DNA from 3 places in the Pseudoalteromonas sp. NZS11_1 genome. Region 1 is predicted to be linked to each of the others. Evidence: predicted binding sites of a transcription regulator. Region 1 holds the regulator's gene; each other region holds the start of a gene.
The links. Region 1 encodes MetJ, which represses methionine synthesis genes. Its sites were predicted from a motif close to TAGACGTCTAGACGTCTA; they were not measured.

Region 1 (4,285 bases):
ACCACTCACATCCCGTACCAGGTAAAATTAGCATTGAGCTTACAAAACCAGCTGAAACGGCTCATGATCTTGCACTTGCGTATAGCCCAGGTGTTGCCGAACCTGTACGTGAAATAGCTGCAGATCCTGCAAATGCTTATAAATATACTGGTAAAGGTAACATGGTTGCGGTTATTACTAATGGTACTGCAATTCTAGGCCTTGGTAATTTAGGTCCTTTAGCGTCTAAGCCCGTAATGGAAGGTAAAGCGTTATTGTTTAAACGTTTTGCAGGGCTTGATTCTATCGATATTGAAGTTAAGCACAAAACAACAGAAGACTTTATTAATACGGTTGCCAATATTGCCGACACATTCGGTGGTATTAACCTTGAAGATATTAAAGCACCAGAGTGTTTTGAAATAGAAAAAGCATTAATAGAGCGTTGTAGCATTCCTGTTTTTCATGACGATCAACACGGTACTGCCATTGTAACGGCTGCTGGTATGTTAAATGCGCTAGAAGTACAAGGTAAGTCAATTGAAGATGCAATTATTGTATGTTTAGGTGCAGGCGCTGCCGCTGTTGCGTGTATGGAGCTGTTAATTAAGTGTGGTGCACTGCGTGAACACATTTATATGCTTGACCGCAAAGGTGTTATTCATACCCGCCGCGATGACTTAAATGAATATAAACAGCTTTTTGCTAACAATACCGATAAGCGTACATTGCAAGATGTAATTGCAGATGCAGATGTATTTGTGGGTGTTTCTGGCCCTAACTTATTAGCGGCTGAAGATTTAAAGCTAATGGCTGCAAAACCAGTTGTGTTTGCATGTTCAAATCCAGATCCTGAGATTGATCCTGCACTTGCGCACGGCGCACGCAACGATTTAATCATGGCAACAGGACGCTCTGATTACCCTAACCAAGTTAATAATGTTTTATGTTTCCCGTTTATTTTCCGTGGTGCACTTGATGTACGTGCAAGCGCTATTAACGATGAAATGAAAATTGCTGCAGTAGATGCTATTCGAAGTATTGCCAAAGAGCCAGTACCTGCAGAAGTTTTAAAAGCCGCTGGTGTAGATAAACTAGAATTTGGTGCGCAGTATATTATTCCAAAACCAATGGATCCACGTTTACTGCCGCGTATAGCAAGAGCTGTTGCACTTGCTGCTATTGAGTCAGGTGTTGCACAAATTGAGCTACCTGAAAACTATATGCAGTAAATCTATACAGTAGAGCTATGCAATAAAATTTAGATATAAAAAAACCTCAGTAATTACTGAGGTTTTTTTTGTCTTTGTAATATTTATTCTTCGTTTAAAACGGGTACTTCTAGACCCATTTCTTGCATTATTTTTTTAACTTCTTCTGGCACTTTTTCGGCGTTATCTTTACGTAAGTCATCGTCATTTGGTAAAGGTTGGCCAGTAAAAGCATGCAAAAATGCCTCACATAGCAATTCACTATTTGTAGCATGGCGAAGGTTATTGATTTGACGACGTGTACGTTCGTCAGTTAATACCTTTAATACATTTAGCGGGATCGAAACGGTGATCTTTTTAACTTGCTCTGATTTTTTACCGTGTTCTGCGTATGGGTGAATATACTCACCATTCCATTTAGCCATAAGATGTATCGTTGCCTCAGATTATTAATTTCTCACACGGTATAAAAAGCGTGTAAATATGCGTGAAATTCTATCGATTTAAAAAAGATAGTCAAATAATAGATACCGATCTATCTTAATAAGCCTATTGTAGGTGTAAAGATAAGCACACTTTTGTGAGCTAAAATGTGTTATTCGCAAAGGCCCCTTCTACTTTTAGCCATCTAGAGCTTTAAAATACTTTGACTTATCAAAACGGATAACTTACTCTTTTAGACGTCTAAACATCCAAATTAATCAGGTGACGAATATGAGCGAAAAAAACAAAGCGACCATTGCTGTACGTAACGGCGTTGATGCTGATAAACATCATGGTGCGGTGGTACCGCCAATTTATTTATCGACTACTTATTCGTTTGCCGACTTTGATACTAAGCGTGAGTATGATTATGGTCGTAGCGGTAATCCTAATCGTGATATTTTAGCTGAGACGCTTGCTAAGCTTGAAGGTGGCGCTCGTGGCATAATTACAGCTACAGGCATGGCTGCCGTGCATTTAGCTACTCAGCTACTTAATAGTGACGATACGTTAGTAATTCCACATGATTGTTATGGTGGCAGCTATCGTTTATTTACATCTTTACAAAAACGCGGACTACTAAAGCTCGAAATATTAGATTTAACAAAAGAAGAAAGTCTTCAACAAATTTTAGTAATTAAACCAAAGCTTATTTGGATAGAAACCCCAAGTAACCCAGTACTTCGTTTAACAGATATTAAAGCGGTTACCGATGTGGCTAAGCAATGCGGTGCATTGGTGGCTGCAGATAACACGTTTTTGTCGCCTGCTTTACAAAATCCTCTTAAGTTTTGTGTAGATATTGTGGTGCATTCAACCACTAAATACATTAACGGACACTCAGATGTAGTAGGCGGCGCTGTTATTGCCGCAACACAAGAGTTAGGCGATGAGCTTGCTTGGTGGGCTAATAACATTGGTATTACGGGTGCGCCTTTTGATAGCTATTTAACGCTTCGTGGTTTACGTACTTTAAATGTGCGCCTAAGGCAGCATCAAGAAAATGCACTGGCAATAGCTAAGTACCTTGAAAGCTCTGAATATGTAAGCCAAGTTTACTACCCAGGTCTTGAGTCACATCCTCAACATGAGCTGGCTAAAGCACAGCAACTTGGTTTTGGTGGCATGGTTAGTTTTGATATTAAAGGCGATATAAACGACGCTGCGGCATTTTTAACTAGCCTTAAAACGTTTAGTTTAGCTGAGTCATTAGGTGGCGTAGAGAGCTTAATTTGTCACCCTGCAACTATGACGCACGCAGGTATGGAGGCAACAGCACGTTTAGAGGCGGGTGTGGGCGATACGCTTATTCGTATTTCGGTAGGTATTGAAGATATACACGATTTAGTCGCTGATTTTGAACGAGTGTTTGAACTTGTAAAACCAGGGCAAAATAAAAATGTTGGCCGTGTAGGCAAAGGAGCAGGCACTCCTGGTGGTAACGTTAAATTAAGTGCAGCTCGTCCGGCGCTTTGGTGATTAATATGGTTAATTGTATACATAAATTTGGTGGCTCGAGTTTAAGCTCAAGTGAGCGATACCAAAGCGTAGCAAAAATAATAATTACACATACTCAGCCGGGTGATTGTGTGGTGGTATCGGCTGCGGGTAAGACAACCGATACGCTAGTATTACTTTGGCAAAGCTATCAAAAACAAGATACTCAAGCAGTAGCTGATATTTTACTGCAGTTAAATAACCATCAAAGTGATTTAATAGAGCAGTTATTAGAAGCTGATTTAAAACGAAGTGCACTTAAAACACTAAGTATCGAACTTAGCTATATTGCAGAACTTGCTCAAGCTGAGCAGCTAAAAGAGGCTGCATTACTTGCACATGGCGAACTGTGGTCAGCACGTTTACTCGCTACTTATTTACAGCAGCTAAATATTGAGGCATGCGCTCAAGATGCACGTACTCTTTTTACCTTAAATGATGGCGAATTAATGCATGCGCAAAATGCGCAGCAATGTGGGCAGTTAATTTTGCCTAATAAAATAAATGTTGTTACTGGGTTTATTGCCGCAGATATCAAAGGCGAGACAGTAACGCTTGGCCGAAATGGCAGTGACTACAGCGCAACACTACTTGCAAATTATTGCAATGCTAAGCAAGTATGTATTTGGACTGATACACAGGGAGTGTATAGCACTGATCCTCGCAAGGTACAAAAAGCGATTAAGTACGGCAAAATTTGCCGTGGGCAGGCTAATTTATTAGCTCGTTTGGGTAACCCTGTATTACATGCAAAAACACTATCGCCACTTAAAAACACAGATATTAAGTTAGCTGTTCGCAGTAGTTTTGACGTACAAGCAAGTCCAACAGATATAGTAAAAGAAGGTTCAGCGAAGAAAAAACGTTTTATAACCACGTTGCAAAATGTTGACCTATTAATGGTTGAAGGATTAAGTGAAGGTGAGGTCTCAAGCGTTAGTCAGCTTATTCAGCATAGCCTTCATCACTTTAACCATAATGGTGAAGTGTATTTAGTAGTACCTGCAGCACAAACTTATCTGGTTATTAATTATTTTGCGGGTAGGGCAAATATTAGTGAGTCAAATTTAAACGGTTGTGCAATTGTAGCGCCTGAGCAAGACGTTAATACATTA
Region 2 (4,285 bases), on a different contig from region 1:
CCAGAACCGTTTAAACCAAGCACACCAATTTTAGCGCCAGGAAAAAAGTGTAACGAAATATCTTTTAAGATAGTGCGCTTAGGTGGCACAACCTTAGATACTCGACTCATCGAGAATATAAATTTATCAGGTAAAACCATGGAGGAAAGCCTTCAAATAATAATAAAAATTTCAATGTTGTATTGTAGTGGCTGACAGGTGAAACAGTCAACGAATGGCGAGGAGGAATATATCTTAATCGTTTTTATCTTGTTAAATGTATAGTTTTATTTGAGTGTGCTAACGTATTTAAACCACAGCAAAATAAGAAAAAATATGACTATACAAAAATTTGCAACAACCATGGCTTTACTCACTCTATTTGCAAGTAATTCTGAGGTAAAAGCAGAAAGTTCGCCTTGGCCTGAAATAAGAAAACAAAGAATCAGTCAACTACTTCCACAAGCATTAAAAGCTGCAGATGTAGATGCTTGGTTGATAGTATGTAGAGAAAATAATAATGACCCATTAGCTGATCATATTGGCTGTGAAAACGCAGGGTCGCCAGCAGCTTATTTATTTTATTTTGACAGAGATAAGTTTCATTCTGTTGCTTACTCACCTTCAAGTGAAGCAAAAGCGTTAGATGAACTCGATATACATGAAAAAGTTATATCTGTTCCCCGTAGCGTGTCAGCATTAAAATACGCTGCTGATTTTATAAAAAAACAATTATTCCGTAACATTGCAATTAATGTATCTGACCTTAACGCGCAGGCTGATGGGTTGTCGCATTCGCAGTATAAACAGTTAGCCAGTTTATTAGGGCCTGAACAAACAGCTAAGCTAATATCCTCTGAAGAACTGGTTTATCAATGGCTTTCAATTAAATTACCGGCTGAAGTTGAAATAATGAAAGAAGCGGCAGCGCTCTCTGCAAAGTGGCAGCTAGAGGCATATGAAACTATTATTCCGGGCAAAACTACCGATGCAGACGTAGCCAAGCTTTTAAAAGCTAAAATGAAAGCGCGAGGCGTGACCGATGCATGGGCTGCAGAGCAAAACCCCAATGTAAACTCAGGCCCTGACCGAGGGCATTCACACTCTACAAATAAAGTGATTATGCCTGGTGATGTGATACAAATTGATTTTGGTGTAAAGCTCTACAACCGCTGGGTAAGTGACATTCAGCGTTTTGCTTATGTGCTTAAAGAAGGAGAAACCTCAGCACCGGCCAATATTCAGCAATATTGGATTAACGCAAGAGACAGCGGTTTTGCCGCATTTAATGCAATGAAGCCCGGCGCAAAAGGCATCGACGTGGATCAAGCTCAAACCGTATTAATGAATAAATACAACTCAGAGCCTGTGCCATGGAGCACCGGCCATCCAGTAGGGTATGTTGCACACGACACCGGCCCTAACTTGGGTGGCTCTCGTAGTGCGCAAGTAAGGCCTGCGTCACAACGTGAACTTAAAGAAGGGATGGTGTTTGCCTTTGATGGTTTTTTTAGTTGGCCTTTGAATAACACCGAGTTTAAAACCATTTCGGTTGAAGAAATGGCTGTAATAACAGCCAACGGGGCTGAGTACTTGATACCACCTCAACAAAACTTAATTTTAGTGGGTAAAAATTAACAGGTAGTGCTAGGTGTATTTATGTTCAGTACGATAAGTTAAGTGTTTATAGGTAGGCTTAACTTATCATTCATCAAACAGTTTATTCACAGTGAATAAATTTCATTTAGACATCTATACATCTAGAGGTTGATATTTTTTACTTTCAGTTCATAATTAAGCTTCGGTTTTTATGAGCAGGAGTAAAGTATGCCAATTACAGTAAAAGACGAGTTGCCGGCAATTGCACGTTTACGTCAAGAAAACGTATTTGTAATGCCAAAAACACGTGCAAAAACGCAAGAGATACGCCCAATGCGTTTGGCTATTTTAAACTTAATGCCTAATAAAGTAGAAACCGAAGTTCAGTTTATTCGCTTGCTTGCCAACTCGCCTTTGCAAGTAAACGTAGAACTACTGCGCCTCGACACTCACCGCAGTAGCAGCAATTCAGAAGAGCACCTTGATACCTTTTATCGTTATTTTTCTGAGGTTAAAGACAACAATTACGATGCATTAATAGTAACTGGCGCGCCACTTGCGCATTTAGAATACGACGATGTAGCGTATTGGGATGAGCTAAAGGTCATTATAGATTGGGCTGAGCAACACGTTACCTCTACGTTATTTTCGTGCTGGGCAGCACATGCAGCGTTATATCACCGTTACAATTTAAAGCGTGATTTAAAAGACGACAAACTGTGTGGTGTATTTACCCACCAATGTTACTTTGATCACGGCGCACTGACTCGCGGGTTCGACGACACCTTTTTGGTACCGCACTCACGTTATGGCCACATTGATATAAATAAAATAAACGCCTGTGATGAGCTAGTTGTACTGGCAGGTTCTGAGCGAGTAGGGGCTTACTTACTTAAAAATAAATCGGGTAGCCAAGTGTTTATAACCGGTCATCCTGAGTACGACGCCGACTCGCTAAAAGCAGAATACGAGCGCGATTGTAAAAAGAGCCCTAATGCACCAAAACCCGAAAATTACTTTCCGGATGACGATGCAACCAAACAACCTTCAAAAACGTGGCAAAGCCATGCTTTTTTACTTTTTTCGAACTGGTTAAATTACTACGTGTACCAAACCACACCGTATGATATTAATTTAGTTAGCCAAGACGTGAGGACTAACAACTATGCCGAATAACGCTCCTACAAATAACAAGCAAGCCGAAATAAGCGCCGCATTAAAAGAACGCATTTTAATTTTAGATGGCGCTATGGGCACCATGATCCAAGATCATAAGCTAGAAGAAGAAGACTATCGCGGAGAGCGTTTTAAAGACTGGCATGTATTAATTAAAGGCAATAACGATTTATTAAGCCTAACCAAGCCCAATTTAATCACTGACATTCATCGTGGTTTTTTATCAGCGGGCGCCGATATTATCGAAACCAACACGTTTAACTCGACCACTATTTCGATGGAAGATTACGACATGGCAAGCTTAAGTCGTGAAATAAACCTAGAGTCGGCTAAATTAGCACGCGCAATTTGCGATGAATTTACGGCTAAAACGCCAGAGAAACCACGCTATGTAGCCGGTGTTTTAGGGCCGACATCTAAAACGTGTTCAATTTCGCCAGACGTAAACGATCCGGGTTACCGAAATGTCACCTTTGATAAGCTGGTTACTGCGTATATTGAATCAACACTTGCATTAATGGAAGGCGGCGCCGATTTAATATTAATCGAAACTATATTCGACACCCTTAACGCAAAAGCGGCCTCGTTTGGTGTAGAAGAAGCCTTTGAGCAAGCAGGGCGCACATTACCAGTTATGATCTCGGGGACTATTACCGACGCCTCTGGTCGTACGCTTTCGGGGCAAACAACCGAAGCATTTTATAATTCTATTCGCCATATTAAGCCTATTTCGATTGGTTTAAACTGTGCGCTTGGTCCTGATTTACTGCGCCAGTATGTAGAAGAGTTATCGCGCGTGTGCGAAACCTTTACATCGGTACATCCTAATGCGGGCTTACCAAATGAGTTTGGTGAATACGACTTAGAAGCGGGCGATATGGCAACCGAAATTATCGATTGGGGTAAATCGGGCTTTATTAATATAGTAGGCGGATGCTGTGGCACCACGCCTGCGCATATTCGCGCTTTTGCAAAAGGTTTAGAGGGCGTTAAACCACGCCAACTACCAGAGCTTGAAGTACGCATGCGTTTATCAGGCCTTGAAGCCTGTAACTTAAATTAAGGAGCCAGCATGACCCAACAAATAGCAGTATTTACTAATGTCGGCGAACGTACCAATGTAACGGGTTCTGCCATGTTTAAACGTTTAATCATGGAAGAAGACTTTGAAGCCGCACTAACCGTGGCCCGCGAACAAGTAGAAAATGGCGCACAGGTTATTGATATAAACATGGACGAAGCCATGTTGGACTCAAAAGCCGCTATGGTTAAGTTTTTAAACTTAATAGCCTCAGAGCCTGATATTTCTCGCGTACCAATTATGGTCGACTCCTCAAAATGGGAAGTAATAGAAGCAGGCTTAAAGTGTATTCAAGGCAAGGCAATTGTTAACTCAATATCGTTAAAAGAGGGTGAAGAGCCGTTTATTCGCCAAGCTAAAATAATAAAACGCTTTGGTGCAGCCGCTGTTGTAATGGCGTTTGATACCGACGGGCAAGCCGACACGGCAGACCGTAAGTTCGCAATATGT
Region 3 (4,285 bases), 440 kb from region 1:
AGCAACTACGCGATTTAATTGAAGATGATTTAGCACTTGTGCATAGCTATGAGCAAATGCGCGAAATAGCCATGTTAGACTCATTAACGAATATTTATAATCGTCGAGCACTTAACTTATTAGCCCAGCAAAAACTTAACTTAGCGCTGCGTTTAGGCTTTGACGTGTGTTGTTTGTTTATTGATATAAACGACTTTAAAAAATTAAACGACACCTGCGGACATGAAGTGGGCGACAAAGCATTGATTATATTGGCAGATACGCTAAAAACGCATTTAAGAGATGCCGATATAGTAGGGCGTTTAGGTGGCGATGAGTTTGTTGCAGTAATGCAAGTAAGCGATAAAAGCAAGATTAACTACATCATGGATAAAATTTCGACTGAGTATTCAAAAGCCTTACTCAAAGAAGACGTTTGCGATTTATCGCTAAGTATTGGTTATAGTTTTACTAATAAACAAAAGCAGCCATTTGAAGCGCTATTAAATGATGCAGACCACGCAATGTATAAAAATAAACAAGCGTATAAGCTCGCTAAAAAAGCATAATAAAAGGAGGTTCGTCATGACTCATGCCACACAAACTTGGCTGGTTTTTTCTGCGATAGGTTTTATTTTTTTCCTTAGCAATAATAAGCTTATTTGAAACGTTCCCTAGCATTAGATTTATATCTAATGAGGGAATAATTTTTGGTGTTATGTGCTCCTCTATGGGGTTTGCCTTAAAAAGGCTTGAGAGTAATAACCAAAAACACCTTCAATAAATAGCTTAAGCTGCAAATCTTTACTTGTATTTATTAATTAATTTTTCAAAGAACGGACATAAAAAAGCAAGCCATGAGGCTTGCCAAGAAGGGTGTTAATTAGCTCTAACATAGCTTTTAAGCTATTAGCTTTTCCGCAAGGTTCAATTCCATAATGGCTTTTAATAAACGGTATAAATTAATTGACGCGTCAATTTCTTCTTTACGGTTTGTTAAGCTTTCAATATTTAAGCCCAGCGGTACATCTAAATGCGCACAGCTTTTAAGTATTAAGTCGAGGTTTTCGCGGCAAATACGGACTGATTCGCTTAATGTATTGTCTGCATCAAGCATGCGCCATTTAGTTGCCTCTGGCACTGAGATACCCAACCATTGCATAAAGTCTAAGGTTTTTTCGCCGCCGCACGGGGTAAACGTTAATATAATACGTTGAGGTGTAATCCCTTGTGCTTTACATGTACGTGCGTAGCTAGTAATTAGCTCTATAGTAGCTTGTGCGTCGTAAACAGCTTGCGATATAAAAAACTGACAACCTTGTGCTGTTTTTTCTATTAATCGTTCGTGCTCATTTCGTTTACTTGAATGGCGCTCGGCAATCGTAACGCCACCTAAAAAGAAATCATCTGATTGCTCAGCCATCGCTTTATACGCATCTGGCAGGCTTAGCTTTATATCGCCTATCGATGACGGGCTACCTACTAAAACAACATTTTGTAAATTGTAGTCGTTTTTAGTTTCACTTAGCCAATCTTTAAATTCGCCTACGCCACGCTGCGCCACACTTTTATAAGTAATCACATCTTGTGCAGATAAATTACGAAGTAAATGGCTGTATTCACGCGGATCAACGGTTTGTTTAAACGCAAATGGGCGGTCTTGATTAGTGCGGCTGCTTTCGTCTTGAATGTCATAAATTATCACGCCGTCGTATTCAATTTCGTGTAAGCGACCTAATAGCTTTTCTGCAATGGTTTTTAATTGCGCTTTATCGGTGCCAATTTTAGGCGGGGTAGTACCAATAAGATAAACACCTTGGTTGGTGTCCACTATCTTCTCTTTTAGTGATAAAGCCATAATCCTCATTCCAGCTAAGTTTGTTTTGATGGATTTAATATAGCAGCCATTTAGACGTCTAGATAGATTTATTTAGTGAAAGTTTTTCAACTAACATGATGTTTATTCATAGTGCTTGTTCCCATAATTTATAATTGACACAGTTGTTTACATAATAAATTCCCTTTGGGCTCTTATATTTATTGGCTTTGGGGCATAATTAAAGAGTTAAATCTGACAACAAATTTGCTCAATTTAAAAAGGGACAATAATGAAATTTAAATTATTAGCAACCAGCTTAGCGGTATCGCTGGCGTTAACGGGTTGCGCCATGCAACAAAACCGAAGCACGCAAACAACAGCACAACAAGAACAAGTAAATAAAGCTGATGATCGTGTTTTTTCGCAAGATTATTTAATTGAAGAGCTAGAAAACGGCTTGCGTGTCATGGTTGTTAAAACCGATTACCCTGATGTGGTGTCGCTGCAAATTCCGGTATCGGTTGGGTCGCGTAACGAAGTTGAAGAGGGCAAAACAGGCTTTGCTCACTTTTTTGAACACATGATGTTTAAAGGCTCACAAAAATATCCTGAAGATGTGTACTCAGACATATTAAAAAATTCAGGTGTTGATAACCGCGCTTATACAACAAACGATTTTACAAACTACCATTTAAACTTTTCAAAGCAGCATCTTGATAAAGTACTTGAGCTTGAAGCTGATATTTTTCAAAACTTAACTTACACCGAAGAGCAATTTAGAACAGAAGCACAAACGGTAAAAGGTGAGTACTTAAAAAACAACGCGAGTCCAATTCGTAAATTATTAAGCGCTGTACGCGAAGAAGCGTTTGATAAGCACACGTATAAACACACCACTATGGGCTTTTTTAAAGACATAGAAGCGATGCCAGATCAAATGGCGTACGGAAAAGAGTTTTTTGCTAAATTTTATAAACCTGAGTATGTGTCACTTGTTATTGTGGGCGATGTAGATCCACAAGCAACAATGGCAATGGTTAAAAAGCATTGGGGTAGCTGGAAAAAGGGTAACTATGTTGCTGACATTAAAGCAGAGCCTGTTCAACAAGCATCAAAATATTTGCACCAGCAAGATGAAGCGCTACCAGGACATTGGTTACTTGTATCCTACAAAGGCGCTGCGTGGGAGCCTGCTAAAAAAGACAGAGCGGCGCTTGATTTAATCTCACAGCTTTATTTTTCAAGTAATTCAGATTTATATCAAGAGCTAGTGGTCGACAAACAAATTGCCAGCCAAATGTTTACCTATAACCCAGAGACCAAAGATCCGGGTTTATTACACGTATTTGTTAAAGTAGAAAACGCAGATGATTTAGCCACTGCACGCGATGCAATTAACCGAACTTATGCAAAAGCACGCACTGAGCTTGTTGATGAGCAAAAGCTCAGTGATTTAAAATCGAACCTTAAATACAGCTTTATTAATGGCTTGGATTCATCGCAAGCGATTGCATCAACCCTTGCCAGCTACATGCATTTTGAGCGCGATCCTGAGGTTATAAACCAGCTGTATAAATCGGCAGATAACATCACCAGCGCAGATATTAAAGCCGTTGCTAATAAATACTTTACTGATAACGCACGTACCACATTAACAATGTCGGCACTTGATAAAGCCCCAGGTTTCGAGCAAGAAGTTGATTTAAATGCGCTTACTGCAAAGCTTGAACAAGCACCTGCGGCACCTGTATTTAAAGTGCTTGATAAAACCAATCGCTCGCCATTAATTGATGTTAACTTTTTATTCAATACCGGTGCGGCTGCCGACCCACAAGGTAAAAAAGGTGTTGCTGCGTTAACTGCGGCTATGCTTGCACAAGGTGGCTCAGAGGCGACAAGCTATAAAGATATTCAAAAAGCACTTTATCCGCTTGCGGGTAGCTTTGGCTATCAAATAGATAAAGAAATGCTGTCGTTCCAAGGACGTATTCACAAAGATAATGCGGCGCAGTGGTATACACTTGTGAGCGATCAATTACTAAACCCAGGTTTTAGAGATGACGATTTTAAGCGCCTTAAAAAAGAAATGATCGACGGCATTAAGTCAGGCTTAAAAGCATCTAACGATGAAGAGCTAGGCAAAGAAGTGCTATACAGTGCGCTTTACAAAAATCACCCTTATGAAAGTTACAACTACGGTGATATTTCGGATTTAGAAGCGTTGACGCTAGATGATGTTAAAGCGTTTTATAACAGCGAGCTTACGCAATCTAAACTCACGGTTGGCTTAATTGGGGCTGTGCCTGCAAAGCTTAAAGCTAAAATGATGAGCGATTTTGCAACGCTACCAAAAGGTGAGCAAAGCCGTTTAAGTATTCCTGATGCACCAGCGCTTAAAGGTCATCATGCAACTATTGTAGAAAAATCGGCGCAATCGACAGCGGTATCGTTTGGTTTTCCTATTGATACAATAAGAAGTAGCGAAGA

Region 2: a site for MetJ is predicted at 1,725-1,742, ahead of I6F44_RS15505 (homoserine O-succinyltransferase). Genes of this name have one in related genera too.
Region 3: a site for MetJ is predicted at 1,881-1,898, ahead of I6F44_RS02085 (methylenetetrahydrofolate reductase). Genes of this name have one in related genera too.

Annotation. Positions count from the first base shown of each region.
Region 1 is NZ_JADYXK010000001.1:26,487-30,771, forward strand. It holds gene I6F44_RS00110 (malic enzyme-like NAD(P)-binding protein) at 1-1,211, shown strand, start outside; gene metJ (met regulon transcriptional regulator MetJ) at 1,295-1,615, opposite strand; gene metB (cystathionine gamma-synthase) at 1,905-3,152, shown strand; gene metL (bifunctional aspartate kinase/homoserine dehydrogenase II) at 3,158-4,285, shown strand, end outside.
Region 2 is NZ_JADYXK010000024.1:46,928-51,212, forward strand. It holds gene ettA (energy-dependent translational throttle protein EttA) at 1-140, opposite strand, end outside; gene I6F44_RS15500 (M24 family metallopeptidase) at 316-1,617, shown strand; gene I6F44_RS15505 (homoserine O-succinyltransferase) at 1,807-2,754, shown strand; gene I6F44_RS15510 (homocysteine S-methyltransferase family protein) at 2,744-3,817, shown strand; gene metH (methionine synthase) at 3,827-4,285, shown strand, end outside.
Region 3 is NZ_JADYXK010000001.1:464,364-468,648, forward strand. It holds gene I6F44_RS02080 (sensor domain-containing diguanylate cyclase) at 1-548, shown strand, start outside; gene I6F44_RS02085 (methylenetetrahydrofolate reductase) at 881-1,837, opposite strand; gene I6F44_RS02090 (M16 family metallopeptidase) at 2,088-4,285, shown strand, end outside.